Regions from separate parts of the Paenarthrobacter sp. E2MeOHC11 genome, predicted to be linked through region 2. Evidence: riboswitches for the same ligand, from Rfam matches in the RefSeq annotation. Region 2 holds a riboswitch; the other holds the start of a gene.

Region 1 (14,527 bases), 1.3 Mb from region 2:
AAACCCAGCGACCCCATGCACCTGCTGATGAAGATGGACATGGGCGGAGCTGCGGCAGTCCTGGCCGTCTTCACCGCCCTGCGCGACCTCGGCTGCAAAGCCTCCGTCACGGGATTCCTGATGTGCACTGACAACATGCCCTCCGGCTCGGCCTACAAGCTGGGGGACGTCCTCACCACCCGCAGTGGACTCACCATCGAGGTGAAGAATACCGACGCCGAAGGCCGCCTGGTGATGTGCGATGCCCTGACGCTTGCGGTCGAGGATGGCGTGGACGGCATCGTTGATATCGCCACGCTCACGGGCGCCGCCCTGATGTCGCTGGGGCAGCTCACTGCTCCGGTGTTCGGCAACGATCAGCGGTTGGTTGACCTCGTCCTCGAGTCGGGCGGCCGTGCGGACGAGCAGCTGTGGCAGCTTCCGTTGGAACGGGCCTACCGTCCCCAGCTGGATTCTGACATCGCGGATATTTCCAATCTCGGTGGCCCGTATGCAGGCTCCACCACGGCCGCCCTGTTCCTGGCCGAGTTTGTTGGCGAAACCCCGTGGGCGCACATCGACATCGCGGGCACCATGCAGTCGGACAAGGACGATGCGTGGCGAAGCAAGGGAGCCACCGGCTTCGGCGCACGCCTCCTGATCGACCTCGCCCTCGGCTATTCAGCCGAATAACCCGAAACACCCAGCGAAGGGAGTCCATTGTGGGTCTATTCAGGACCGCAGGCCGTGCCGCCGTCGTCGGTTCGATCCTTGGCCGCACGCAACGCAGGCAACAACAACGCTTTGCCGCCGAGGATGCTGCTGCAGCCGCGGCAGCCGGCAACCAGCCGCCGCCCGCGTATCTGCCAGTGCCGCCGGCTGCACCGGCCGCCGTCGTCGATCCCACCGATCACATGCTCGCCCAACTCAAGCAGCTCGGGGAGCTGAAAAGCGCCGGCGTCCTCAGTGACAAAGAGTTCCAAGCGCAGAAGGCGAAGATCCTGGCCCGCTGATTGTCGCCTGCTTGAAGACAGCGAAGAGGCCCCGACGCAGCAGCGTCGAGGCCTCTTGGCATTCAGGCGGTTAGGCCTTCTTGCGCGTGAGCAGTCCCCAGATGATGAGGACGATCAGTGAGCCGCCGATTGCCAGCAGCCACGTGGACAGCGACCAGAACTGGTTGATGCCCACGTTGAAGAGGGCGCTGCCGATCCATCCACCCAGGACGGCGCCGACGATGCCGAGCAGCAGCGTAGCGATCCAGCCGCCGCCCTGGTTGCCAGGCTTAATGGCCTTGGCGATGGCTCCAGCAATCAAGCCCAAAACGATCCAACCGATGATTCCCATTTTTGTTCCCTCTTTCTTTCCGGTGTCTTCACGGCCCCGCGATCAGCGCGGACAGCCGCAGGTCAGGTCAGTGTTGCCGCAGGAGGGATTCGACGTCCCCCGCCGGCACCCCCGCGGCCTCGGCCAGTGCGTGAGGTTCGATACCTGCATCCACTGCCTTCTTGAAGGCCAGCTCCAAGGTGTTCTGTGCGATGGCAAGTTCGCGCTGCAGGCTCTGGCGGCGCAGCGCGGCAATCCACACGCCGCTCACGGGATCCAGCGCATCAATGTCCATCCGAAAGCCGCATCCACAGGCCCACTCGGGCCAGATTGGCTCCACGGAGACCCACTTCATGGAGTCGTGCGTGGGGCTGGCGGAGATGGCCATCCGTGAACCGCAGTGCACGGGACCCCGGGCATGGACTGTTTCCGTGAGTGCGGAGCTTGGTTCCTGCAGCGCAACCGTCATCGTCTTTCCACACATTCGCTAGTAAGTATCTTGGGTAACTAGTTATACGTGTACTTATCAATTTGTCCAAACCGAGGGCATGGGCATCGGCGTGGCGACCGGGATCGGCGTCGGGTCAACGAACCCTTGTTGCCCGGCCCGCCCGCAGCCGCCGCCATACCGCAGGAGCCACCACCACGGCCACGCCGACGGCGGCACCAATGACGGTCTCGATGATGCGGTCCCGGAGAAGCAAACCGGGGTCAACCGGCGCCGCCAACAGCGTGGCAATCAATGCGAGCGGAGTCACGAATACCTGCGCCACCAAGTACTGCCGGGCGATGAACATCTCCGCGCCGAACTGGCATGCCGCGATCACCATGACCATCGCCCAGGGCGCGGGGTTGAGCCACAGAATGCCGGCGAGCAGGACCAGCCCGATCACCGTGCCGGCAATTCTTTGGATGCCGCGGCTCACGCGGTGGCGCGTCGAATGACCCACCAATGGGACCACGGCCGCAACCATGGCCCAGTAGGTGTGCCCGAACCCGAGCCGCTCCCCCACCAGCGTCGCGATGGTACCCGCAAGACCGGCCGCCACAAGGTAGCCCCCGCCTTCGAGCCAGATCGCGCGGCGTTCGGCTGCGGTGTGCCGGATCCGGGGTGGCCGCTTCCACGGCGTCCGATGACTCTTGACCACGCGTGAGGACATGCCAATCAGCAGGCAGAACCCTGTGGTGAGTACCGACACCAGCATTGCTTCCCAGAGGGGTGGCTGGGCGGCAATGGAAGCGATGGCGGCAAAGGCAAAGATATGAAAGAGGGAGCCGCCGGGACGTAGCCGCCAGGCAGCCACCACCACGGAGCAGCCGCCGGCCACCACGGTGGTCGCAGCCGTCAAAAGCCACGAATATGCGGCACCTTCCATGCCCGCGCCCTGCGCAAAGCGGGCCATGAGGGTGGCCAGAAGGATGATGAAAAGCATGAAGCCGCCGGCGCGCAACTGGCTGCGGAAACGGACGCTATGTGGTTCGTTTCGGCCGTAAATTCCGGTGAAGGCACCGAACGAGGCAAACACTGCCAGGTCCAGTCGACCGATCAGCGTCAACGTAATCAGCGGGACAAATACACCTACTGCGCAGCGGAGGGCGGGATGGTGGTCCTTGTTTCCAGGGCCCATCGTGAACATTTCCGCTACAGCCTTCAAGGGGCGTCTCGCCTTTCGTCGCAGGATCAAACGTACGACGGCGGCACTGGCGTCCGCTTCCAACGTTACGCTCCGGGATCCGGGCTACTCCGGAATTGCGTACAGATAGTGCCTCGAATCACGGATGTTAGCTGCATACACCTCAGGAATGCCCGCGCCCTCGCAATCCCGCAGGATCCCCTTCAGCTGCTGTTGGCTTTCAACGCACTTCGCGGCAAGGCGCGGCAAGCAGGTGACGCTGAGGGTGGTGGAGCGGTGCCTAGCTGTGGGCGGCGAGGATGGTGGAGGCTTCCTGGCGGGTGGTGCCGGAGGACTCGATGTGGGCCAGGGCGGCCGGGATTTCCCAGCCCTTCTTCCGCATCGCGGTGGCCCAGAGGCGCCCGGCCCGGTACGAGGACCGCACCAACGGACCCGACATCACACCAAGGAAACCGATCTCCTGGGCTTCTTCCTGGAGGTCCACGAACTCCTGCGGCTTGACCCACCGGTCCACCGGCAAGTGCCGCTCGGACGGGCGCAGGTACTGGGTGATCGTGATCAAATCACACCCGGCCTCGTGCAGGTCCCGCAGCGCCTCGGAGATTTCCTCCCGGGTCTCGCCCATGCCCAGGATCAGGTTGGACTTGGTCACCATGCCCAAATCACGGCCCTGCGTGATGACATCCAGGGACCGCTCGTACCGGAACGCCGGACGGATCCGCTTGAAAATCCTCGGCACCGTCTCGACGTTATGCGCGAACACCTCAGGCTTGGAATCACAGATCGCCGCGATGTGCTCAGGCTTGCCGGAGAAATCAGGGATCAACAACTCCACCCCCGTGCCCGGGTTCAGTTCGTGGATCTTCCTCACCGTTTCGGCGTACAACCAGACACCCTCATCGGCCAGGTCATCACGGGCCACTCCGGTCACCGTGGCGTACCGCAACTGCATCGCCTGGACGCTCCGGGCCACCTTGGTGGGTTCGAACATGTCCACCGGGGACGGTTTACCGGTATCGATCTGGCAGAAATCACACCGCCGGGTACACTCGGAACCGCCGATCAGGAACGTCGCTTCCTTGTCTTCCCAGCACTCGAAAATGTTCGGGCAACCGGCCTCTTCACAGACCGTGTGCAGGCCTTCCTTCTTCACCAGGTTCTTGAGCTGGACAAATTCAGGACCCATCTGGACCTTGGCCTTGATCCACTCGGGCTTGCGTTCAACCGGGACCGCCGCATTACGCGCCTCAACGCGCAGCAACTTACGGCCTTCAGGTGCGAGTGTCATGACGTTCCTTCTTGTTTGTTGTCAGCAGTCTTTGTGCGGGTGCTCGTGTTGATCAGCATTCGACGACGTTGACGGCGAGGCCGCCCATCGCGGTTTCCTTGTACTTATGGGACATGTCCTTGCCCGTCTCCCGCATGGTCACGATCACCTCGTCCAGGGAAACCCGGTGCGTCCCGTCACCCCAGAGCGCCATCTTCGTAGCATTGATCGCCTTCGCCGCAGCGATCGCGTTCCGCTCAATACACGGAATCTGCACCAACCCCCCGATCGGATCACACGTGAGCCCCAGGTTATGTTCCATCGCGATCTCCGCAGCGTTCTCCACCTGCCCCGGCGTACCACCCATCACCTCAGCCAACCCAGCAGCAGCCATCGACGACGCCGAACCCACCTCACCCTGACAACCCACCTCAGCCCCCGAAATAGAGGCCTGCTCCTTATACAACACACCCACAGCACCAGCGGCCAGCAGGAACTTCACCACCACATCATCCCGGTCCTGCTGGGAGGCCTTGTCCATGCCCGGAGCATAATTCAACGCGTAATACAGCACCGCCGGGATAATCCCCGCCGCACCATTCGTCGGCGCCGTCACCACCCGGCCACCCGAAGCGTTCTCCTCATTGACGGCCAGGGCGATCAGGTTCACCCACTCCTGCCAATACTTCGGATCGTTCCGGTCCTTATCCTCCTTCAGCAACCGCTCCAACCAATCAGGAGCACGACGCCGGACCCGCAACCCGCCAGGGAGCACACCCTCACGCTTCAAACTGGTTTCAACACAGGCCTCCATCACCGACCAGATATGCAGCAAACCCTCCCGGATCTCCTCCTCCGACCGGGACGCCCGCTCGTTGATGAACATGATGTCGCTGATCCCCAAGCCCTTGGACGCACACCGGCCCATCAACTCCGCCGCCGTCCTAAAAGGCAACGGCAACTCCTTCTTGGACTCCTCCAACTCCTGCTGGGCCGCGTTCTCCTCACCCTCACGGACAATAAACCCACCACCGACCGAGAAGAACGTCGCCTCCCGCAGAACATTCCCCTCAGCATCAGAGACAGCAAACTTCATCCCGTTCGTATGCCGCGGCAACACCGTCAACGGATGCAACACCATATCCTCCACCGCATAATCCAGGAGCGCACCACCGGCCAGGTTGAGCTTTCCCGTCTCCGCGATCGTGGCCAACCGCTCCTCCACCTCCTCAGGCAGGATCAGCTCGGGGTGGTACCCCTCCAAGCCCAGCAGCGTGGCCGTCATGGTCCCGTGGCCACGCCCCGTCGCAGCCAATGAGCCGTACAGATCAACCCTCAAGCCCACCACGGAATCGAGCACGCCGGACTCACGCAGCTCGCGGGCAAACACCGCCCCGGCCCGCATCGGCCCCACAGTATGAGAACTCGACGGACCAATACCCACAGAGAACAGATCGAAGACCCCAACGGCCATGGCTATTTCCTCACTAAGTAAAACAACATTGAACCCGCCCCGCCCCCAACAAACGGAGCGGACCCCAAACCCCAAACCACCACCCCGGACGCCCACTCCGGCGCCATATGCGGCCCACTTCGCCGATTCGGGGCTTCGCTGCACAACATGCCGCGCTCTCGGCATGTCCGGCAGCAACCCCCCGAACCTGACAGAACACCAACGCCAGCCCAACGCCCGAAGAACACCTCCGGCAGCTGGACCTAGCCATCACAAGCGAATGATGGCTGAGCCAGGAGTCACCTACCGTCGACCGCGGCGTCCGGCAGCATGCGTCCAAGGGAGCTTCGCGTCCGCTCAGCGGGCGCTTTAGCGACCGAGCATGCAGAGGTCGTCGCGGTCGACGAGCCAAAACCCCCGATTAGCCGAGGTTCGCGACTCCCGGGTACAGCGGGTGCGCCTTCGCGAGGACATCAACGCGGTGACGCAGCCCGGAAAGGTCCGCATCGGCGTCGGCGATCAACACTTCGGCGATGATGTCCGCAACCTCGTGGAAGGCCGCTTCTCCGAAGCCGCGCGTGGCGAGCGCCGGAGTGCCGATGCGCAGGCCGGAGGTGACCATGGGCGGGCGCGGGTCGAACGGGACGGCGTTGCGGTTGACGGTGATGTCGATCGCGGCGAGGCGGTCCTCGGCCTGCTGGCCGTTGAGTTCGCAGTTGCGCAGGTCAACGAGGACCAGGTGTACATCCGTGCCGCCGGAGACAACGCTGATGCCCTTCGCCGCAACGTCTTCGCGGGTAAGCCGCTCGGCGAGGATCCGGGCGCCGGCCAAGACGCGTTCCTGACGTTCACGGAACTCCTCGGACGCGGCGATCTTGAACGCGACAGCCTTGCCGGCGATCACGTGCTCCAGCGGACCGCCCTGCTGGCCGGGGAACACTGCCGAGTTGATCTTCTTGGCGATGTCGGCGTCGTTGGAGAGGATGATGCCGCCACGGGGACCGGCGAGGGTCTTGTGTGTGGTGGAGGTGGTGACGTGGGCATGCGGGACCGGCGAGGGGTGCAGGCCCGCGGCAACCAAGCCCGCGAAGTGGGCCATATCGACCATGAGGTAGGCGCCCACGGAGTCGGCGATCCGCCGGAACTCAGCGAAGTCCAGCTGCCGCGCATAAGCGGACCAGCCAGCCACGATCAGCGCGGGCTTGTGTTCCTGCGCCAGGCGCTCGACCTCGGCCATGTCCACGGTGTGGGTGTCCTCGCGGACGCCGTACGGGACCACGTTGTAGAGCTTGCCGGAGAAGTTGATCCGCATGCCGTGGGTGAGGTGGCCGCCGTGGGCGAGGTTGAGGCCCATGATGGTGTCGCCCGGTTTTATGAGGGCGTGCATCACCGAGGCGTTGGCCTGTGCACCGGAGTGCGGCTGGACGTTCGCGAAGTCTGCGCCAAACAGGGCTTTGATGCGGTCGATGGCGAGCTGCTCGATCACATCCACGTGCTCGCAGCCACCGTAGTAGCGCTTGCCCGGGTAGCCCTCGGCGTACTTGTTGGTCAGGACTGAGCCCTGTGCCTGCATCACGGCAACGGCGGTGTGGTTTTCGGAGGCGATCATTTCCAGGCCGTCGCGCTGGCGACCCAGTTCGTCGTCGATCTTCGCAGCGATCTCAGGATCCAGCTCGGACAGCTGGGCATCCAACGACGCCGACACAACCTGCTGGTACTCAGTTACGGACACCGGGTTCACAGTTCTCCACCGTTCGTTGCAGCGTATTCTTCAGCCGACATGAGCGGCCCCTCTTCGGTTGCGGCCACCTTGAACAGCCAGCCTGCGCCATAGGGATCGTTGTTGATCAGGGCCGGATCGCTGACGACGGCGTCGTTGATCTCGGTCACCTCACCGGTCACGGGCGAGTACAGGTCAGACACCGATTTGGTGGACTCCACCTCGCCACAGGTCTCGCCCGCGGTCACGGTCGAACCAACCTCGGGCAGGTCCACGTACACAATGTCGCCCAAGGCGTCAGCGGCCACTGCGGAGATCCCGATCCCCACAGGTCCGTCACCCTCGACGGCAACCCACTCATGCTCAGCCGAGTATTTCAATTCAGCAACTACCTTGCTCATTCCACTTCCTTCTTTCTGAGAATTTTTGTACAGCTGATGCCCTCAACGGGGCGTCATTAGGGCGTTATGTGTACACAAAATCCCTATTTTTGGCGCTTGTAGAACGGGAGCTGAACCACTTCGAAAGGTTCGGCCTTGCCGCGCAAGTCCACTTCCACGATCGTGCCCGGCTCTGAATGCTCGACGTCGACATAGGCCATCGCTACCGGGTAACCGAGCGTCGGGCTCGGCTGGCCGGAGGTGACTTCGCCGATGAGCGAGCCGTCCTTGAGGACCGAATAATGTCCACGTGCGGCTCGGCGGCCGGTGCCTTTGAGGCCTACGAGCTTCTGCCCGATGGTCGACCCGACGCCGGCGGCCTTGATGGCGGTCAGTGCATCGCGGCCAATGAAGTCGCTTTCCTTGGCCAGGGAAACAACCGGGCCAAGGCCTGCCGCGTAAGCGTTGACGTGCTGGGAGAGCTCGTTGCCGTAGAGGGGCATGCCGGCTTCCAGGCGGAGCGAATCACGGGCGGCGAGTCCGGCCGGGATGAGGCCGTGGCCTTCGCCGGCTTCGAGCAATGCCTCCCAGAGACCGGGTGCATCAACGTTCGGGATGTAGATCTCGAAGCCGTCTTCCCCGGTATAGCCGGTGCGGGCGAGCAACAGGTCCTGCCCGTTGATGGACACCTCGACGGCTGCGTAGTACTTCAGCTCCGTCACCAGTGCGTACTGCTCGGCGGGGACCAGCTTCAGCAGGATGGCTTCAGCATTCGGGCCCTGCACGGCGATGAGTGACGTCTCGGAAGAAACGTCCTCGACGGCGACGTCGAAACCGGCCGCGCGCTTCAGGAGCGCCGCCGCGACCACCTTGGCGTTGCCCGCATTGGGGACCACAAGATACTTGTCCCCGCCCTCCTCGGGAGACGGGCGACGGTAGGTAATGAGGTCGTCGATGATTCCGCCGTCGGCATTGCAGATCAGCGAATACTTCGCCTTGCCCACGGCGATCGCCGACAGCTTGCCCACCAGGGCGTAGTCCAGGAAGGCCGCAGCGTCCGGGCCGGTGACCCAGACTTCGCCCATGTGGGAGAGATCGAACACGCCCGCTGCGTTGCGGACGGCGTGGTGCTCGGCGAGCTCGGACTCGTACTTCAGGGGCATCTGCCAGCCACCGAAGTCCGTGAAGGAAGCGCCGGCCTTTTTGTGCTGCTCATAGAGAGCGGTGTAGTTCTCAGACATGTCGGGAGTCCTTAGTTTTCAAAATCTTCAAGCGGAGGGCAGGAGCAGACCAGGTTGCGGTCACCGGCGGCGCCGTCGATGCGTCCAACAGGCGGGAAGTACTTGTCCTGCTTGAGGTGGTGGACCGGGAACGCGGCCTGCTCACGCGGGTAGTCGCGGTCCCAGCCGGAATTCACGACGGCGGCAGCCGTGTGCGGCGCGTTGCGCAACGGCGACTTCTCAACAGTGAAATCACCGATGGCCACCTGCTCGATCTCGGCGCGGATGGTGATCATGGCTTCGATGAAACGGTCGATCTCGGCCAGGTCCTCGGACTCGGTCGGTTCCACCATCAAGGTGCCGGCCACCGGGAAGGCCAGGGTAGGTGCGTGGAAGCCGAAGTCGATCAGGCGCTTGGCAACGTCTTCCGCAGTGACACCCGTGCGAGCAGTCAGCTCGCGGAGGTCCAGGATGCACTCGTGCGCCACGAGTCCGCCCTCACCCGTGTAGAGGATGGGGAAGTGCTCATCCAGGCGGGAGGCAACGTAGTTGGCTGCCAGCAACGCGGACTTGGTTGCTTCGGTCAATCCTTCGCCGCCCATGAGCTTCACATACGCCCAGGAAATCGGCAGCACACCGGCAGAGCCGTAGCGCGAGGCCGAGATGGCAACGCCAGTGTTGGAAGAGTCAGCGCTGTTCGCATCGCCCGGCATGAAGGGAGCCAAGTGGGCTTTGGCAGCAACCGGACCAACGCCCGGCCCACCGCCACCGTGCGGGATGCAGAAGGTCTTGTGCAGGTTCAGGTGGGACACGTCCCCGCCGAACTTGCCCGGCTGTGCCAAGCCAACCAAGGCATTCAGGTTGGCTCCGTCTACGTACACCTGGCCACCGGCGGCGTGGATCGCATCGCAGACTTCGCGAACGTCGGCGTCGTACACGCCGTGCGTGGAGGGGTAGGTGATCATGATGCAGGACAGGACGTCCTTGTTGGCCTCGATCTTGGCGGTCAGGTCCGCGTGGTCGATGGTGCCGTCGGCTGCCGTGGCCACCACAACAACCTTCATGCCCGCCAACACTGCGGAAGCTGCGTTGGTGCCGTGCGCCGACGCAGGGATCAGGCAGACAGTGCGCTGCTCGTCGCCACGGGACAGGTGGTAGCCGCGGATCGCCAGCAAGCCCGCCAGCTCACCCTGGGAACCGGCATTGGGCTGGATGGAGACCTGGTCATAGCCCGTGATCTCCGTCAGGTCCGCTTCGAGGTCGGAGATCAGTTCACGCCAACCAGCTGTCTGGTGGTCCGGTGCGAACGGGTGGATCGAGGCGAACTCCGGCCAGGAGATGGCTTCCATCTCAGCGGTGGCGTTCAGCTTCATGGTGCACGAACCCAAAGGGATCATGGTGCGGTCCAGCGCGAGGTCCCGGTCGGACAGCTTGCGGATATAGCGCAACAGCTGCGTCTCGGAACGGTGCGTGTTGAACACCGGGTGCTGCAGGAAATCGCTGCTGCGGACCACCTCGGAAGGCAGTTCGAACCCGGAAGCGTCCCCTACCGGACCGGCTCCAAAGGCGACGGCTACCGCGGAGAGGACCTCCGGCGTCGTGGTTTCATCAATGCTGATGCCAACGGTGTCCGCATCGATGAGCCGCAGGTTGATGCCACGGGCCTCGGCGGCGGCGATGACCTTGTCAGCCTTGCCGGGAACGCGGACGGTAAGGGTGTCGAAGAAGGCCTCGGAGACGAGTTCGCGGCCGGCCTTCTGCAGGGCAGAAGCCAAAACGCGGGCGTGGCCGTGGACGGTTTCGGCGATCGACTTCAGGCCCTCGGGGCCGTGATAAACGGCGTACATCGAAGCCACAATGGCGAGCAAAGCCTGGGCGGTACAGATGTTGGACGTGGCCTTCTCGCGGCGGATGTGCTGCTCGCGGGTCTGGAGTGCCAAACGGTAGGCGGGGACACCGGCATTGTCCTTGGAGACGCCCACGATGCGGCCGGGAAGGGTGCGTTCCATGCCTTCACGGACGGCCATGTACGCGGCGTGCGGGCCGCCGAAGAACAGCGGAACACCGAAGCGCTGCGCGGTTCCGACGGCGATGTCCGCACCTTGCTCGCCCGGGGGCGTGATGAGGGTGAGCGCCAGCAAATCCGCGGCCACGGTAACCAAGGCACCGCGTTCCTTGGCCTCGGCAATCACAGAAGTGTGGTCAAAAACCCGGCCGGAAACGCCCGGCTGCTGCAGGACGATGCCGTTGATGTCGCCGTCGGGAAGTCCGGCTGAGAGGTCGGCAATCTCGACCTCGAAGCCCAGTGCCTCGGCGCGACCCTTCACAATGGCGATGGTCTGCGGGAGGAGGTCTGCGTCCAGGACGGTCTTGCCGTCCTTGGCCGTCTTGGACTTGTTGGCGCGGCGCATCAGCAGCACGGCCTCGGCCACGGCGGTGGCTTCATCCAGGAGCGAGGCGTTGGCTACGGGAAGTCCCGTGAGGTCCTGCACCATGGTCTGGAAGTTGAGCAGCGCTTCGAGGCGGCCCTGGGAAATCTCCGGCTGGTACGGCGTGTACGCGGTGTACCAGGCAGGAGCTTCCAGGATGTTGCGGCGGATGACCGGCGGCGTGACGGTGTCGTAGTAGCCCTGGCCGATCATCTGTACTGCGGTCTTGTTCTTGGACGCGAGCTTGCGGAGCTGGGCGAGGACCTGCACCTCGGTGAGGGCGTCGTTTCCGCTCGAAAGCCTCAGTGCAGTTTCCTGCCGGATGGAATCGGGGACGGCGACGTCCACCAGCCCGTCGACAGAGTCGTAGCCGATGGCCTTGAGCATGGTGTCAACGTCGGCTTGGCGGCGGGCGCCGATATGCCGGTCCGCGAAGGCGGTGGGGGTTGATTGAACAGTCAAGAGGAACTCCATGAGTCAGGCGCCCAGTGAGCGCCACGATGATGTGGGGTTCCTCCCCGCTCTGTATTGGACCTGAGAGATTCCGCAGGGATGGTTGCCTGCTTGCACCGTCGGTGAGCCCGGTTACCCGGACTGCTTTCCAGAGTTGCCTAACCGCGGCGGTACATGGGCCTGAGAGATTCCTGGGGAGGATTTGCTCCTACGGCGCCTGACTGGATGTACCGGCAGGACTCTCCCGCCGCAGATCAAAAGCGTTGCGTCACCATAAGTGACACGCTTCACACCATAGCGGGTCATTTCGAAAAAGCGCAAGCAAGGTGACGCTACTGGTGCATCGCCTCGTGGATCTGCAGCGCAAACCAGAGCTGGGCAACAGTGGACGTTTCACCCATGTCCAGCCCCGTCAATTCACCGATTTTCCGTATCCGGTAGATGATGGTTTGCCGGTGCGCGAACAGGGCTGTCGCGGTTTTCTGCCACGAACGCTGCGAGTCCAAATACGTCCTCAGAGTGACAAGGAGATCGCCTTCCTGGCTCTGCTCGTAGTCAAAAATCGGGCCGAGAAGACGCCGGACCAGCGCCGTTCCTTCCTCAAAACCGGTGAGTCCCAGCCACGATGGCCCCTCCGCATAGCGGGACAGCCTGAGCCTGTTGGCCCGGGCTGAACCCAGCGCCCAGAGGGACTCCTGCAACGCGCGCTGGATGTTCGCAACGGCTGCAGGCGCGCTGATTCCGATCAGCGTTTCCAAGCCGGCGCAGTGCACCAGGATGTCGTCAGGCACGTCTGCCGGGACCACCACGTGGAGCCTGTTGTTCCGCTTCAAGGACGCAGACGCAACCCCATGCCGCCACAGTTCGATGTGCACGTTGGCCAGCCTGTCGCCGTCGTCCGCTGCTCGATCCGCGGCGTCCGCCGCCATCGAGGCGAGCAGGAATCCTTGCGGCGGAACCTCAAATGCGGCGAGCCGACTCTCCATTTCGGCCACTCCCAGGCGTCCATCCATGGCCTGCAGCAGGAACTCGCCGGCCAGCCGGTGGCGGCCCTCCAGCGACAGCACGATGCGCGAAAGTTGCAGTCCCAGCACGGTTGCGGCGTGGAGAAGTACGACGGCGTCCGGGTGCGGTTCACTGTTGGGCAGCACCACCAGGAGCGCGTTGGCGTGGGTGGGGATGTCCATGGTCAGCACATGCCTGCCCCGGATGCGGTGCCACTGGAAGTTCTTCCCTGCCGGCGACACGTGCCCGGACGACGGAGCCCAGGCATCGGCGAGGAACTCCGGAAGCGCCTTCCCCTCCGGGTGCCAAGGATGGAGGCAGCGGCGGTCCACCACGAACAGCTCTGCGTCGAGCTCGGTCGCCAGCCGCTGGACCAGGCTCTGCCAGTGGTCTTCCGAGGCACCCACGGTGCGCAGCAGATCGTAGACGCGCGCCGTCTGCCGGAGCCGGCGGGATTCTTCGAGCAGGGAGGACTCGGCAACCGACCGGGCGATGGCTATGAACGGCAGCGGGTACGGAATGTTGAGCAGGGGCAAAGGCAGCCGGTCGCAAGCGGCCAGGAATTCGGCGGTCAGCGGTGGCGCGTGCATCTTCTCGCCGATCGCCAATGCACTGGCGCCGCTGTCCATGAGGGCCTCGGCGAGCGCCACCTGCCCGTCCGCATCGGCAGGAATGGACAGGCCGTTGGTCATCATGAGTTCGCCGCCCGTGACCCACTCCCACAGCCTGGGCAGGTCCGAGGTGTGGGCCCAGGTGATGCGGTTGTCCGCGCCGGCCGATCCGGCCAGGAGCGTGAGTCCCAACTGCGGTTCGGCGACGAGTTCGGCGACGGTGATTGCCATCTCTTACGCTCCGGTTCTCTGCTGTGGCGGCGCGTTTTCCCGCCTCTTCCAGGGGCGGTTAGACATTCGTCTAAACGCCTCGACTATTTGTAGTCAATGTAGCGCTATCCGGAGTGATCCGCGTCACCAAGAATGGAATTACTACTTCCCGCTCAACGGCGAGCACCCCTCAACCCAAGGATCGGTCAATGACAACGCACAAGCCCATCGGCCCTGTCGACGCCACCAAAGTCCCCCGGTTTGCTGGCCTCGGCACCTTCGCCCGCCTCCCCCAAATCGACCGTGTTCCCGACTACGACATTGCGATCGTGGGCGTCCCGTTCGACGGCGGAACCTCCTTCCGGCCCGGCGCCCGTTTCGGCCCTGCCGCAGTCCGCGAGGCCTCGCGCCTCCTGCGCCCCGGGTACCACCCGGAGCTCGACGTTGAACCGGTGTACGAAGCCCAAGTGGTGGATGCCGGCGACATCGCCTGCACCCCCTACGACATCACCCGGGCGGTCCGGGAGATCGAAGAGCAGGCATTGCCTTTGATGAGCGAAGACAAGCGGCTCATCTCTATCGGTGGTGACCACACCATCGCCCTTCCCATGCTGCGGGCCCTGAACAAGGTCCACGGCCCGGTAGCGCTGCTGCACTTCGACGCCCACCTGGACACCTGGGATACGTACTTTGATCAGCCGATCACGCATGGCACCATCTTCCGGCGGGCGTTCGAAGAAGGCCTGTTGGTGGAGGACAAGTCCATGCACGTGGGTATCCGCGGCCCGGTCTATGACCGCAACGACTTCCTCCGCGACCACGAATTCGGCTTCCAGATCATCC
Region 2 (14,527 bases):
GCCCAAAGCCAGGATGGTGTCGTTAAGGACGTTCTCGCTGATCACGTGCATCACTGCGTAGAAGCCCGCCGACAGGACGCCGGCCGCAACGGTGGCGAAGCCCGGCGTCGAGAACTTCTTGCTCATGTGGCTGAAGCGCTCGGGCAGGGCGCCGTAGTGCGCCATGGCCAGCAGGCTGCGCGACGGCGAGGTGAACGTGGACTGCAGGGAGGCGGCGGAGCTGGACAGCACCGCCAGGGACATGAGGATCGCGAAGGGACCCATGACCGGGGAGGCGAGTGCCGTGAAGACGTTGGCATGGTTGTCGGCGTTGTTCAGGCCGATTCCCGTATCGCCGACTCCGGCAAACATCATGGTGGCGATGGTGACCAACAGGTAGATGCCCAGGACGATCACTGCGGTCAGCGTGCCTGCAAGGCCGGCCGTCTTCTTGCCGTTGGCGGTTTCTTCGTTCACAGTGAGGCAGACATCCCAGCCCCAGTAGACGAAGATCGACAATGAGATGCCGGCCGCGATCTGGCCGAAAGTCTCGATCTTGGTGACGTCGAACCAGTCCCAGCTGAACGGAACAGCGGTCTCGGAGGTGGACCAGTTGGCGAAAGCCATGGCCACGAACAGTCCCAGGACCAGCAGCTGGAAGCCCACCAAACCGTACTGGACGATCTTGGTGGTGTGCAGTCCGCGGTAGCTGATCCACACCGCCAGGGCCACGAAGACGAAACATGTGGCAACGTTCAGGAGTTTGTCCGAAGCGAGGTCGGCGAGCTCGGGTGAGCCCGTGGCCTGCGCCAGGAACAGGTAGAAGAAGTCCACGGCGACGCCCGCGAGGTTGGACAGCACAATGATGTTGGCCGCGAGCAGGCCCCAGCCACCCATCCAGCCCACCCAGGGGCCGAATGCTTTGGTGACCCAGGTGAACGTGGTGCCGCTGTCCGGGGAGTCCGCGTTGAGCTCCCGGTACGCGAGCGAGACCAGGATCATCGGAATGAACCCGATCAGGAAGATGACGGGTAGTTGCAGCCCGACTTCGTTGACTGTCGGGCCAAGGGCGCCCGTTAGTGTGTACGCCGGAGCGATGGTTGAAATGCCAAGAACGACGACGGCGAGGAGCCCCAACTGCCCCGTCTTCAGTCCTTTGCCGCTGATGTCGTGCGACTTCGCAGCGTCAATGCCGCTGCGGCGGATTGTCTGGCTCATGAGAGGCCCTTTCTAGATGGCCGAAGGCTGTTGCTGCGTAATGCAGTGGATGCGGCCGCCCCGGGCGAAGAGTTCCGACGCGTCAACACTGACCACGCGGCGTCCGGGGTAGGCATCGGCGAGAATGCGGAGCGCTTTCTCGCCCATGGGGTCGTTGAATCTGCAGGCGATGACGCCGCCGTCTCGGACGGCGTGCGCCAAGAGCTCACGCGGAGGCTCCTTTGGATAGAGGTCCGTGCTTGTGCTTGTGCGGTGCCGCGCGGTGCGTTGGGGTGTGGGCTCCCCGTTTGGTACGGGCCAGGAAAGTCGGGGCTTCCAGGCTGGCAATTTCAATCATGGGGGCAAGTACTCCGTGAGACGACAGTCACTAAATGAATAGCGTTCATTTAGTATGACCGGAGTCACGCTTCAGCGCAAGGAGCGGGCAGAATGCCATGCATTTATGACTGGTCTGGGTTGGGCTGCGGGTGGAGCCGCTCCCGGCTCGAGGGTACGGCCTGCGTGGGGCGGCATCTCGGCTCTTTGCCGGCGGAACCAACGCTCATCGAGCTGGGTTCACTCGTGTCTTGGGGCGGTCTTGGGGCGGGTTTTCCACATAGGGAAGTTGGGGCCTGATGGTGCTGCGTGCCGGCTGGAAGAGTTGAGGCATGGAGCAGATTCGAGCCACTCATACGCCGTCAGGCAAGGCTCTCGCTCGCGCCCAACGGCCGCCGTCCAGGGGATCCGGACCTCGGGTTTCTGACCTCATCACACTCCTGGGCGCAGTCCGCCTCGGCACCGACAGCGGGGAGCTGATCGATCAGATCCGCGGGTTGGAGAATCTGAAGTCCGCCGTCACCGGGTTGCAGGCGAGGATCGCGGTGGCTTTGGATCTGGCACAGCGGCAGGAGCAGGCCGAGGCTGGTGTGCCCGTGTCCGAGCGGGGTAAGGGTGTTGGGGCGCAGGTTGCGTTGGCTCGGCGGGAGTCCCCGAATCGTGGGTCCCGGTTGTTGGGGTTGGCGAAGGCGTTGGTGGTGGAGATGCCGAGGACTCTGGCGGCGCTGGAGTCGGGGGAGTTGAATGAGTGGCGGGCGACGCTGCTGGTCAGGGAAACGGCGTGCTTGTCTGTGGAGGACAGGTGCGCGGTGGATGAAGAACTCGCCGCGGACACCGGAACTTTCGACGGCGCCGGGGATCAAGCGATCATTGCCGCAGCGAAAGCGGCCGCGTACCGGCGTGATCCGCGGTCGGTGGTGAAGCGTGCCTCCCACGCTGTCACCGAGCGGACCGTGAGTCTGCGTCCAGCGCCGGACACCATGACGTACCTGACCGCGCTGCTGCCGGTCGCGCAGGGAGTGGCTGTCTATGCCGCGCTCACGCGTCGGGCTGATTCTGCCCGTTCGGCCGGTGATCCCCGGAACCGGGGCCAGGTCATGGCCGACACCCTCGTCGAGCGCATCACCGGTACACCGGGAGGGATCTCAGGGATCAACCTGGACCTCGTCATGACCGACCGAACCCTCTTCCAGGGCGATGCCGAACCCGCACGCGTGAAGGGCTACGGAATTGTCCCAGCAGGGTGGGCCCGGAAACTGGTCGGCGCGGGAGAAGCGGCATCACCAGGACACAGGCCAATAGCAGGCGTCGAACCCGCACCACGCCAAAAGCGACCGCCGGTCCCAGACCCCTCGCTACGGCAGGGCTTCGGATCATCGCCAGACCGGGATGTCCCGCCGGGCAGGGATGTCCCGCGGGTTGGGGATGCCCCGCCGGAGCAGGATCGCGAGTTCCAGGTCTGGCTTCGCCGGCTTTATACGGCGCCTGCCACGGGAGATCTCCTGACCATGGATTCCAAAGCCAGGCTCTTTCCACCGCGGCTCAGACGCTTCATCGAAACCCGTGATGACACCTGCCGCACCCCGTATTGCGACGCGCCCATCCGCCATATCGACCACATCGTCCCCTGGCACTCCGGCGGCACCACCACCCTGGCCAACGGGGCCGGACTCTGCGAAGCCTGCAACCACACCAAAGAAAACACCGGCTGGAGCGCCAACGCCGTGTCCGGGGACGTCCATACCGTGGAATTACGCACGCCCACGGGGCATGTGTACCGTTCCAAAGCCCCGCCGATGCCGGACCCTGGCACTCTTCGCGCCACCGCTCCAATGTCCGAGTCGCCTGAGATTTTCGTCAGCTGAACCTGAAGGCTCAGGGCTTATCTAGCGGCCCGGTGACTAGCGGCCCGGCGTCTAGTAACCCAGTGTCGGCAACGTCAGGATTTCGGCTCCGTCGTTGGTGATGGCGATGGTGTGCTCGCTGTGGGCTGTCCGGCAACCCGTCGCGCTTCGGAGCGTCCATCCGTCGGCGTCGGTGACCAGTTGTGCGGTGTCGGCCATGACCCAGGGCTCCAGGGCCAGCAGCAAACCGGGGCGTAGCTTATAGCCGCGGCCGGGCCGTCCCATATTTGGCACATGGGGATCCTGGTGCATGGTCGACCCGATGCCATGGCCACCGAACTCGGTGTTGACGGGGTAGCCCGCCTCGCTCAGGACTGCGCCGATGGCGTAGGAGAGGTCTCCGATCTTGGCGCCGGGGCGGGCTGCTGCAATTCCGGCGCGCAGGGCTCGCTCGGTCACCTCGATCATCGCCACGCTCTCCGCCGGCCTCGATTCGCCCACGATGAAGCTGATGGCAGAGTCGGCTGCGACGCCGTGGAGGGAGACGGCGAGGTCGAGTGTCAACAGGTCGCCGTCGGCAAGTGCGTAGTCCCGGGGCAACCCGTGCAGCACGGCATCGTTGACGCCGGTGCAGATGTAGTGGCCGAAGGGACCCCGTCCAAAGGAGGGTGCGTAGTCGACGTAACAGGAGACCGCTCCTGCCTCGAGGATCATGGACTTTGCCCACTGGTCGATGTCCAGGAGGTTTGTGCCCACAGTGGTACGGCCCTTCAAGGTGTGCAGAATGTTGGCGACCAATGCCCCCGTATCCTTTGCGCGGACAAGCTCAGCGGGGCTGAGGATTTCGATCATTCGGCGCCTTTCGTTCATGTGAGACCAATAACTATCCCGGCCATATTATCCCGGTATTACAATTGGAGCCATGGTCAGGCTGCCGCTTACTCCCGCAGAGGCCGAGCGTGGACAACGCCTCGGTGCTCTCCTGCGTCGCGCCCGGGGCGGGCGATCCATGTTGGAGACCGCCCTCGATGCCCGGGTCTCGCCGGAAACGCTCCGAAAGATTGAGTCGGGCAGGGTGGCTACGCCGGCTTTCCCAACCGTAGCTGCGATCGCCGACGTCCTTGGGCTTTCCCTTGACGAGGTATGGGCCGAGATCAACCAACCCGACAAGGGCGTAGATGCTGAAGGCTCTCGACGAAGCGCCCGCGAATGGCTCGCCTCCTAGGCTTTATGGCAGACGCCTCAGCGCTTGGGGCGGGCCCGAACATGAAGTCGCTCGCCTTGCTGGCCAAATAGTGTGAGGAGTTCCACCGGTTCCGAGGTGGCACTCGCAAACCAGTGTGGAGTGCGGGTGTCGAATTCCGCCACCTCGCCCGGTTTCAAAATGAAGTCGCTGTCGCCAAGCACTAAGCGCAGCTTTCCGTTGAGGATGTACATCCAGTCGTAACCTTCGTGCGATTGCGGCTCCGGAATCTCCTTGCCTGTGCCACTCTTGAGCACCATCTTGAACGCCTGGATGCCGCCGGGTCGTCGCGTCAGGGGGAGGGCGGTGCCCCACTCGTGAACGTGTGGTTTGAGGTGGATGCGGGGATCACCAGTCTCCGGGGCGTCGATCAACTCTTCCAGGGGGACTTGATGGAGCCGCGCGATCGGGAGCAGGAGTTCCAGGGTGGGTTTGCGCTGGCCTGACTCCAGCCTCGAAAGCGTACTGACGGAGATGCCGGTTGCCTCCGAAGCTTCCGCAAGCGTCACGTTGCGCTGTGTCCGCATCGTGCGCAGGCGGGGACCGACGGCGTCGAGCATGGTGCTGAAATCTGTAACCATTCCTCCAGTTTGCCATAGCGGCAAAAATACTTGCTGATACTGCCGAGTGTCCCGAACCATGGAAGAAAGCGGTACGGAGCCGCTTGAGACATGTGGAGGCACCGTGGGTGAAGAATTGAACAACAGCCAGATGGTCGAGCAATACGACGTCGTAGTGGTGGGAGGTGGCGCAGCTGGGTTAAGTGCGGCGGTCACCCTGGGGCGGGCGTTGCGCTCGGTCCTGGTGATCGACGCCGGCGAGCCCCGGAATGCGCCGGCGGCGGGGGTGCACGGTTTCCTGTCCCGGGATGGCATCAATCCCAGGGAACTGCTGGCGCTCGGACGCGCTGAGGCGCGGCAGTATGGGGCCGACCTCGTGGACGGCATCGCAGTTGCAGCGAGGACGACGGCGGATCCCGGCTCAGGCGCGGAGCTCGCGTTCGAGGTGGACTTGGCCGATGGCCGGACCGTGGCCGCACGCCGCCTGCTGGTCAGTACCGGGCTGGTAGACAAACTGCCCGACATCGATGGCATCAAGGAGCGCTGGGGCAGGGACGTTCTGCACTGCCCCTATTGCCACGGCTGGGAGGTGAGGAACAAGGCGATTGGAATTCTGGGTTCGGTGCCCATGGCGCTGCACCAGGCCCTGCTCTTCCGACAGTGGAGCCCCAACATCACCCTGTTCCTGAACGACGTTGTGGAGCCGACGGAAGAAGAGTGGGAACAACTTGCTGCCCGTTCCATCACGGTGGTGGACGGCAAGGTGCGGTCCCTGGACGTGACCGATGACGTCTTGTCCGGCGTTGTCCTGGCATCAGGGAAAACGATCCCCGTGGAAGCTGTCGTTACAGGGCCTCGACTACAGGCGCGCTCGGCCGTGCTGGAATCGCTGGGCATCGCATCAGTGGTTCACCCGATGGGCGTGGGGACCCATGTCGAGGTGACGCCACAGGGCGCGACGTCGATGCCGGGTGTGTGGGCGGCGGGCAACGTCTCCGACCTCACCGGTCAGGTGATGGCGTCGGCAGCTTCGGGCGTCATGGCAGGGGCAGCCATCAATGCCGATCTGATGGTTGAGGAGACGAGGTTGGCTGTGGATGCGGCCCGACTCTCAGCCTTGTCACGATAACGGTCCAAGTCCGTGGCAGCCTCTTCTTCGACCACTGGGACCCGGCGGTGGTGAGCTGGTTGGGCAACCGCCGCGACAGCTGACCAGAAAACAGTCGGCTTGTGGCGTTCACGAGAGGACGATTAAGGGACAGCAGTTGGAGGAGGTTGGTATGTGCTGCGCGCACTACGACGACTTCGAGCGGCGCACGAAGAAGGACTCCGCGCGCAAGCCCGAGACGCACACGTTTGATGCAAGCAAAGATGAAGCACCCGCAGGGAAGCGTCCGCAGACAGAAGGAACACTGTGGACTTTCCTTGCCCGCCGTCGCAGGGAATTTGAGGTTTCTGAACCGAAGATCGACCGCATCCGCGAGAAGGTTTAGGCATTCACAGGCACAGTCATGGAAGCTGGACCTGCTCGAACAAAAAGGGTGAAGGCGCTGCGGTCGCAGCGCCTTCACCCTTTGCCGGCGGGCTGGTTCTTGTGGATAAAACCCTAGGACGGAATGGCCAGGAACTCTCGGGCAGCCGTCACCAGGGCTTCCGTCCCTCGCGTCAGCGTTGGCTGGATAACTGGTGCAAAGTATGGCGAGTGATTCGACGGAATGTCCTCGGGAAGGCGACCTGTTGCGGCGAATTCCTTGAACAAGGAAGGCTCAGAGCCACCCAGGAACCAGAACACCAGCGGAGCACCGGCAGCGGTGGCCAAGACTCCCACGTCCTCGCTCCCGGACACCGGTCCGGGGTCGATAATCTGTGTTTCGCCAAACTTTGCCTTGAAGGCTGCGGACACCTTCCCGGTGGCATCTTCGTCGTTGACTGTCAGTGGGAACCGTTCTTCGAAATGAACTTCCGGTTCCTTGGGAGCACCTGAAGCTGTGGCTTCCCCCTTGGCAATGCGTTCAATTGAACCGAGGATCTTATCCCTGGTGGCGTCACTGAAGGTACGGACGCTGAGGCCCAGAGTTGCCGTTTCCGGGATGATGTTATTCTTTGTCCCTGAGTGAATCTGCCCAACGGTCACCACCGCGGAGTCACTGGCTGCGAGTTCACGCGAGACGATGCCCTGCAATCTGACAGTGGTTGCAGCAGCCATCAATACTGGATCAATAGTGGTCTCCGGGCGCGATCCGTGCCCCCCTCGTCCATGCAAAGTGATGTTGAGGGAATCGGCGGACGCCATGGTGACGCCGGTACGCATGCCGAACCATCCGGCAGGGAAAGGGGCCACGTGCTGGCCTAGGACGACGTCGGGTTTCGGCACCACGTCATACAACCCAGCGGCAACCATGGTTTCCGCCCCGCCGCCCCATTCTTCTGCCGGCTGGAAGAGGGCTATCAGGGTGCCTTGCCACTCATCACGCTGCGCGGCCAGGACCTCCACCGCGCCAACAAGGCAACTCACATGCACGTCATGGCCACAAGCGTGCATGACCGGCATGTCCCTGCCCTCATGATCAACACCCACAGCCGTGCTCGCATAGTCCAAACCCGTTGCTTCCTTGACCGGCAACGCATCCATGTCTGCCCTGAGCATCACCACCGGTCCGGGTCCATTCTCCAGAACACCAACAACCCCGGTCTTTCCGATATTGCGGTGAACCGTGAATCCGAGGTCTTCAAGATAACCCGCGGCGATCCCGGCGGTTCGGGTCTCTTGGAACGACAACTCCGGATGGGCGTGCAGGTCCTTGTAGAGCTTTTCGAGGTCAATGGTCATGAGTCTGCCCTTTTCGTTCGACGCCTAGATCTGGTCAGTGTATCCAGCCCAAAGCTGCAAAGGCTGGGAAGCCCCGGCACACTGGATGGCATGAGGGATTCAGAACCAGTCACCACTCAGCAATCCACCGTGGAGGAGTGGACCAAGGCCTTGGCGGAAGCAACCGGTTCGCCGGGCGGGGGTGCCGGGACCGGCGTCATGCTCTCCATCGCGGCCTCGCTGACGTCCATGGTCGCCGGATACACCCAGGCGGAGGAGGCCCAGCATGAACAGCTCGGTGACATCCACGCCCGGGCCCATGCACTTCGCCAAGCTGCGCTTCAATTAGCCGACGACGACGCGTCCGCCTCCAACGCTTTCGGCGCCGCCTTCCGCCTCGACCCCGGTCCGGAACGCGACGCCGCGATTCATCAGGCCTCCGTCGATGCTGCCGAGGCTTCAGGCGTCCTGGGGAAGCGAGCCATCGAGGCCATCGAAGACCTGGGCTGGCTCGCTGCCAAAGGGAACCCGGCGCTGATCGCCGATGTCGTTGTGGGCTTTGGAGCCCTCCGTGCAGCCATAGCCGGAGCCAGAACCAACGTGAGCTTCGACCTCGCGTCCTTGACCTCGGCCGGCACCACGCTCCAGGAAGTCAGGGAACAGCATCCAGAGCTTTGGAATACGGTGACCCGACTCAGTGACGCCCTCGACAGAATCGACGAACTCACCGCTGGAGTCGACCCAAAAGCGGCGCCGACCGAAGCTGTCTAGCTTCAGTCGGCACCGCTTTGACTACACCACTGGGTTTACTACTGCGCCTTCGGCACACGCCGAAGTACGACGGCGGCTAGTACTGCCGCGCCTGCCATCAGGACCAGCCCAATCGCCGCAGTGATGTGGACACCGGACTCGAAAGCTGTCCGGGCGGCATGTGTCAGCGCCTCCGACAACGGGGCCGGAAGGGCGGCCGCCGCATCAACAGCGCCGGCGAGCGTTTCGCCGGAGTTCCCGGCAGCTTGCTCGGAGATGCCGTCCGGAATGGTCAGGTTGTGCTGGTAGGAAGCCGTAAGGATGGAGCCGAGCACGGCCGTTCCCAGGAGCGACCCCAGTTCGTAGCCGGTTTCGGAGATGGCCGAGGCCGCTCCGGACTTATCTGCCGGCACCGAGGCCAGGATGAGGTCGTTGGAGATGGTCTCCGCGGCACCCACACCCACAGCAAGCACGGTCAGGGCTGAGAGCAGGAATACGGGTCCGCTGCCGTGGTCGCCCACCACCACTACCAGGTAACCCACTGCGCTCAAGGTCAGCCCGGCCGCCACCACGAATCCGGGCCGCACACGCTTCACCAGAGGCACCACCAGGAGCCCGGCAATGACTGTGGCCAGGAGCGCGGGAATCATCGCGATGCCCGCCTCCATGGGGGACTGCCCCTCCACCAACTGCAGGTGCTGGGCGAAGAAGTAGATAAAACCCGTCATGGAGAAGAGGGACAGCACGTTGGCCACGATGGCCGTGCTGAACACCTTGTTCCTGAACAATGCGACATCCAGCATGGGGTTCTCGATCCGCTGCTGGCGGCGAACGAAGAGAATGCCCATCACCACGCCGAAGCCCATGAAGGCTGCCGCGGATGCCCCGAAGCCATGCACTGCGAATTCCTTGATGCCGTAAACAAAAGGAGCCATGGTGACCACAGACAGGACGATGCTGGGCACGTCCACACGTCCCGGATTGGAGTCCTTGGACTCGGGAATCAGGACCCGGCCGAAAGCCAGGAGCGGCAGGAGCAGGAAAGCTGCCACCAGGAAGACGGCACCCCACCAGAAGTGTTCCACCAGCCAGCCGCCAAAGATCGGGCCGAGGGCTGCGCCACCGGAGAAACCGGCAGCCCAGACGGCGATCGCAAGCCGGCGGCGGTTGGGGTCGGTGAAGATGTTCCGGATCAGGGAAAGCGTGGACGGCATCAGCATGGCGCCGAAGACGCCGAGGCCGGCGCGTCCGGCTATGAGCCACTCCGCGGAAGGTGCGAAGGCTGTAGCAGCCGACACCGCAGCGAAGCCTGTGCTGCCGACCAGCAGCAGCCGCCGTCGTCCGATCCTGTCGCCCAGGTTACCCATGGAAACGAGAAGCGCCGCGAGGACCAGCGGGTAGGCGTCAACAATCCATAGGAGTTGAACGCCGCCCACGTCCAGGGAGCGGGCGATCTCGGGCAGGGCAAAGGTGAGCGCGGTGTTGTCGACGGCCACCAGCAGCACCGGGAACATCAGGAGCGCCAGTGCCGTCCAATCGCGCCACGGTGCTGCCTGGCCCATATCGGGACGAGCGGAGCGGGGTGCTTGGGTTGAGGACGGCGAGAACATGTCACTTACTGTACCGTCCAGACGGTACAGTTTCAAATGGAACCCCAACAAGCCTTTAGGGAATGATGTACTCATGCCACGAAAACCAGTTGCCCGGGATGCCGTCCTGGATGCCTACGAAGCCCTCCTCATAGAGGTAGGGGAACGGGCTGCCACGCTCGACGCCGTCGCCAAGCGGGCCGGGGTCTCCAAGGGTGGGTTGCTGTACCACTTCCCCAACAAGGAATCGCTGATCAGTGCCTTGCTGGAACGACTGGACCAACTGGCTGAACAGGACATTGACCGGATGAGGGCCGCGCCGGACGGTGCTGCCGCGTACTTCATCCGGACGTCCCTGTGGGCCGGGACGCCGATGGACCGTGCGTTTGTGGCCGCGACCCGCCTGGCCGAGGTTGCCCATGAAGAAACCCGCCGCAGGTTTGCCGGAATCCAAAAGCAATGGCTCGATGTCCTGGCCAAGGATGTGGGACCCGAGGTCGCCAAGGCCGTCAGTTACATGGGTGACGGGCTGTATTTCAACGCGATGTTCGAAGGCGGCCAGGACAACGGCAACGCAGGCCGGGAGGCCGACGTCGAAATCCTGTTGGGAGTCCTGGACCGGCTGCGGAAGTAGTACGTCTCCCATTTGCGGCGGCGCCCGCCACGTAGGACAATTAACCCTTGTGGCCTGCCCTGACTGAGGTCGCGTACAACTGAACATGCCTCTGATCTGCGGCGGGAGAGTCCTGCAAGCATGTGGTGCAGGCGCCGTAGGAGCAAACCCTCCCCAGGAATCTCTCAGGCCCACGCACCGCCGCGGCAAGGCAACTCTGGAAAGCAGCAGGCGCTCAGCCCACCTTCGGGCCAAAGGGCGCTGTGCTCACCGACGGTGCAAGCGATGGTTGTCCCAACAACCCGCGGAAACTCTCAGGTCCAATACAGAGCGGGGAGGAACCCGAGCCGCTGTGGCGTACCCAAACGCCGCCCAAGTATTGGAGTTCCTTCGTGACGGTTAGTTCTGCCTCCACCACCTTCGTCGATCGGCATATCGGCGCACGCCGCCAGGCCGACATTGAGACCATGCTCAAGTCCGTCGGCTACGACACCGTTGATTCGCTGGTCGACACCGCCGTTCCGAACGACATCCGCCAGGACGTCGCCCTCACACTGCAAAACGCGCTGAGCGAAGTGGAGGTCCTGGCAGAGCTGCGCAAACTTGCGTCCAAGAACAAGACCGCTGTCCAGATGATCGGCCAGGGCTACTACGACACCGTGACGCCGCCGGTGATCCGTCGCAACATCCTTGAATCCCCGGCCTGGTACACCGCCTACACCCCGTACCAGCCGGAAATCTCCCAGGGCCGCCTCGAAGCGCTCCTGAACTTCCAGACCATGGTCCAGGACCTGGTTGGCCTGCCGATCGCCAACGCTTCCCTGCTGGATGAAGCAACGGCTGTGGCCGAAGCCGTCCTGATGATGCGCCGCGCCAACAAGAACAAGGCCGTCCAGGACGGCAAGACCGTTCTTGACGCCGACTGCCTGCCGCAGACCATCGCCATTGTGAAGGGCCGCGCCGAAGCCCTCGGCTTCGACGTTGAGGTCGCCGACCTCTCGCTCGGTCTCCCGGAAGGCGCCATCAACGGCGTCGTCCTGCAGCAGCCCGGCGTTTCGGGCCGCGTGTTCGACCACTCTGCCGTCATTGCTGAAGCCAAGGAACGCGGCGCGCTGGTTACTGTTGCTGCCGACCTCCTGTCCCTGACGCTCATCACCCCTCCGGGTGAGCAGGGCGCCGATATCGCTGTTGGTTCCGCGCAGCGCTTGGGCGTTCCGCTGTTCTTCGGCGGCCCACACGCCGCGTACATGGCCGTCCAGAAGGGCCTGGAGCGTTCCATGCCCGGCCGTCTGGTGGGCGTTTCCAAGGACGACGCCGGTGTCCCCGCCTACCGCTTGGCGCTGCAGACCCGCGAGCAGCACATCCGCCGCGAGAAGGCTACATCCAACATCTGTACCGCCCAGGCACTCCTCGCCATCGTGGCCTCGATGTATGCCGTCTACCACGGCCCGGAAGGCCTGAAGGCGATCGCCGAGACCGCCCACGGTCACGCCCGGACCCTCGCAGCGTCGCTGAAGGCTGCCGGCGTCGAGGTCCTCCACGGTTCCTTCTTCGACACCATCACCGTCCGCCTCCCCGGTAAGGCTGCCGAGATCGTGGCCGCTGCCGAAGCGAAGGGCATCAACCTCCGCGGCGTTGACGCTGACACGGTGGGCATCTCGGTTGATGAGACCACGACGACGGCGGTCGTCGCCGACGTCGCGTCGGTCTTCGGCGCTTCGGTGCTTGAGTCCGCTGATGGCTTTGCGCTTGAGGGCTCTGTTGAGCGCACGAGCGACTTCATGCAGCACCCGGTGTTCAACACCCACCGCTCCGAAACCCAGCTCCTCCGCTACATCCGCAAGCTCTCTGACCGCGACCTCGCACTGGATCGCACCATGATCCCGCTGGGCTCGTGCACCATGAAGCTCAACGCCACCGCTGAGATGGAAGCCATCTCCTGGCCGGAGTTCGCCTCGATCCACCCGTTCGCACCGGATTCCCAGACCGAGGGCTGGCGCGAACTCATCACCGACCTTGAGGCCCAGCTGACCGAGATCACTGGCTACGACCAGGTCTCCATCCAGCCGAACGCCGGCTCCCAGGGTGAGCTCGCCGGCCTCCTGGCCATCCGCGGCTACCACCTCTCCAACGGCGATGAGCAGCGCAACGTATGCCTCATCCCCGCCTCGGCGCACGGCACCAACGCCGCCTCCGCAGTGCTCGCGGGCATGAAGGTAGTGGTTGTCGCCACCGCACCTGATGGCACCATCGACCACGTTGACCTCAAGAACAAGATCGAGGCCAACCGGGACGCCCTCTCGGCCATCATGATCACCTACCCGTCCACGCATGGTGTGTACGACGCCGACGTCCGCGAAGTCTGCGACGCCATCCATGAAGCCGGCGGCCAGGTGTACATCGACGGCGCCAACCTCAACGCACTCGTGGGCCTAGCACAGCCGGGCAAGTTCGGCGGGGACGTGTCCCACCTGAACCTGCACAAGACCTTCTGCATCCCGCACGGCGGTGGCGGACCCGGCGTTGGCCCCGTAGCAGCCAAGGCACACCTCGCTCCGTTCATGCCGGGTGACGCCGCATCCTGGACCGAAGGCAACGACGTCCCGATTTCCGCGTCCCGTTTCGGTTCCGCCGGTGTCCTGCCGATTTCCTGGGCGTACGTGAAGCTGATGGGTGGCCAGGGCCTCACAGAAGCGACCAAGTCCGCGCTGCTGGCTGCGAACTACATCGCTTCGCGCCTCAACGACCACTTCCCGGTCCTCTACACCGGCGAAGGCGGACTCGTAGCGCACGAGTGCATCCTTGACCTGCGTGAACTGACGGCCAAGACCGGCGTCACGGCTGAAGACGTGGCCAAGCGCCTCATCGACTTCGGCTTCCACGCACCCACCCTCGCGTTCCCGGTTGCCGGCACGTTGATGGTGGAGCCCACCGAGTCCGAAGACCTCGTGGAGATCGACCGCTTCATCGAAGCCATGATCACCATCCGCAAGGAAATCGACCAGGTTGCCAACGGAGACTTCGCCGTTGAGAACTCGCCGCTGCGCAAGGCACCCCACACTGCTGCCGCCGTCGTAAGTTCTGATTGGGACCGCGCGTACCCGCGCGAGCAGGCCGCCTTCCCGGTCCACCACCTCAAGCAGGACAAGTACTTCCCGCCCGTCGGCCGCATCGACGGCGCAGCGGGAGACCGCAACCTGGTCTGCTCCTGCCCTCCGATCGAAGACTTCGAAAACTAAGGACTGGTCATGACTGAGAACTACACCGCTCTCTACGAAGAGCACAAGAAGCTCGGCGCGTCGTTCACCGACTTCGGTGGCTGGCAGATGCCGCTCAAGTACTCCTCCGAACTGGCCGAGCACCACGCAGTCCGCAAATCCGCCGGCCTGTTCGACCTCTCCCACATGGGCGAAGTCTGGGTCACCGGTCCGGAGGCTGCTGCGTTCCTCGACTTCGCCCTGGTGGGAAAGATCTCCGCCATGTCCGACGGCAAAGCCAAGTACTCGCTGATCTGCCAGGAAGACGGCGGTATCATCGATGACCTCATCACATACCGTCGCGGTTCCGAGAAGTTCCTGGTGGTTCCAAACGCGGGCAACGCTGCCGT

Evidence for each region. Region 2 has a riboswitch for glycine ahead of gcvP (aminomethyl-transferring glycine dehydrogenase). Riboswitches for the same ligand answer to the same signal wherever they lie in the genome.
Region 1: another riboswitch for glycine. It lies ahead of gcvP (aminomethyl-transferring glycine dehydrogenase); the one in region 2 lies ahead of gcvP (aminomethyl-transferring glycine dehydrogenase).

Annotation. Positions count from the first base shown of each region.
Region 1 is NZ_CP196673.1:2,417,717-2,432,243, reverse strand. Features, by position in the region: gene ACSSVG_RS11360 (leucyl aminopeptidase family protein) at 1-672, shown strand, start outside; gene ACSSVG_RS11355 (SHOCT domain-containing protein) at 702-992, shown strand; gene ACSSVG_RS11350 (GlsB/YeaQ/YmgE family stress response membrane protein) at 1,063-1,323, opposite strand; gene ACSSVG_RS11345 (hypothetical protein) at 1,391-1,771, opposite strand; gene ACSSVG_RS11340 (FUSC family protein) at 1,887-2,957, opposite strand; gene lipA (lipoyl synthase) at 3,217-4,224, opposite strand; gene ACSSVG_RS11330 (L-serine ammonia-lyase) at 4,277-5,677, opposite strand; gene glyA (serine hydroxymethyltransferase) at 6,078-7,397, opposite strand; gene gcvH (glycine cleavage system protein GcvH) at 7,394-7,777, opposite strand; gene gcvT (glycine cleavage system aminomethyltransferase GcvT) at 7,861-8,997, opposite strand; gene gcvP (aminomethyl-transferring glycine dehydrogenase) at 9,009-11,867, opposite strand; glycine riboswitch at 12,017-12,115, opposite strand; gene ACSSVG_RS11305 (PucR family transcriptional regulator) at 12,191-13,705, opposite strand; gene speB (agmatinase) at 13,894-14,527, shown strand, end outside.
Region 2 is NZ_CP196673.1:1,133,418-1,147,944, reverse strand. Features, by position in the region: gene ACSSVG_RS05260 (APC family permease) at 1-1,197, opposite strand, end outside; partial or broken gene ACSSVG_RS05255 (agmatine deiminase family protein) at 1,210-1,392, opposite strand; gene ACSSVG_RS05250 (HNH endonuclease) at 1,845-3,377, shown strand; gene map (type I methionyl aminopeptidase) at 3,429-4,208, opposite strand; gene ACSSVG_RS05240 (helix-turn-helix domain-containing protein) at 4,279-4,581, shown strand; gene ACSSVG_RS05235 (helix-turn-helix domain-containing protein) at 4,599-5,180, opposite strand; gene ACSSVG_RS05230 (NAD(P)/FAD-dependent oxidoreductase) at 5,311-6,288, shown strand; gene ACSSVG_RS05225 (hypothetical protein) at 6,440-6,652, shown strand; gene ACSSVG_RS05220 (amidohydrolase) at 6,766-7,989, opposite strand; gene ACSSVG_RS05215 (cyclodeaminase/cyclohydrolase family protein) at 8,080-8,739, shown strand; gene ACSSVG_RS05210 (MFS transporter) at 8,778-10,328, opposite strand; gene ACSSVG_RS05205 (TetR/AcrR family transcriptional regulator) at 10,402-10,941, shown strand; glycine riboswitch at 11,034-11,131, shown strand; glycine riboswitch at 11,133-11,259, shown strand; gene gcvP (aminomethyl-transferring glycine dehydrogenase) at 11,313-14,159, shown strand; gene gcvT (glycine cleavage system aminomethyltransferase GcvT) at 14,169-14,527, shown strand, end outside.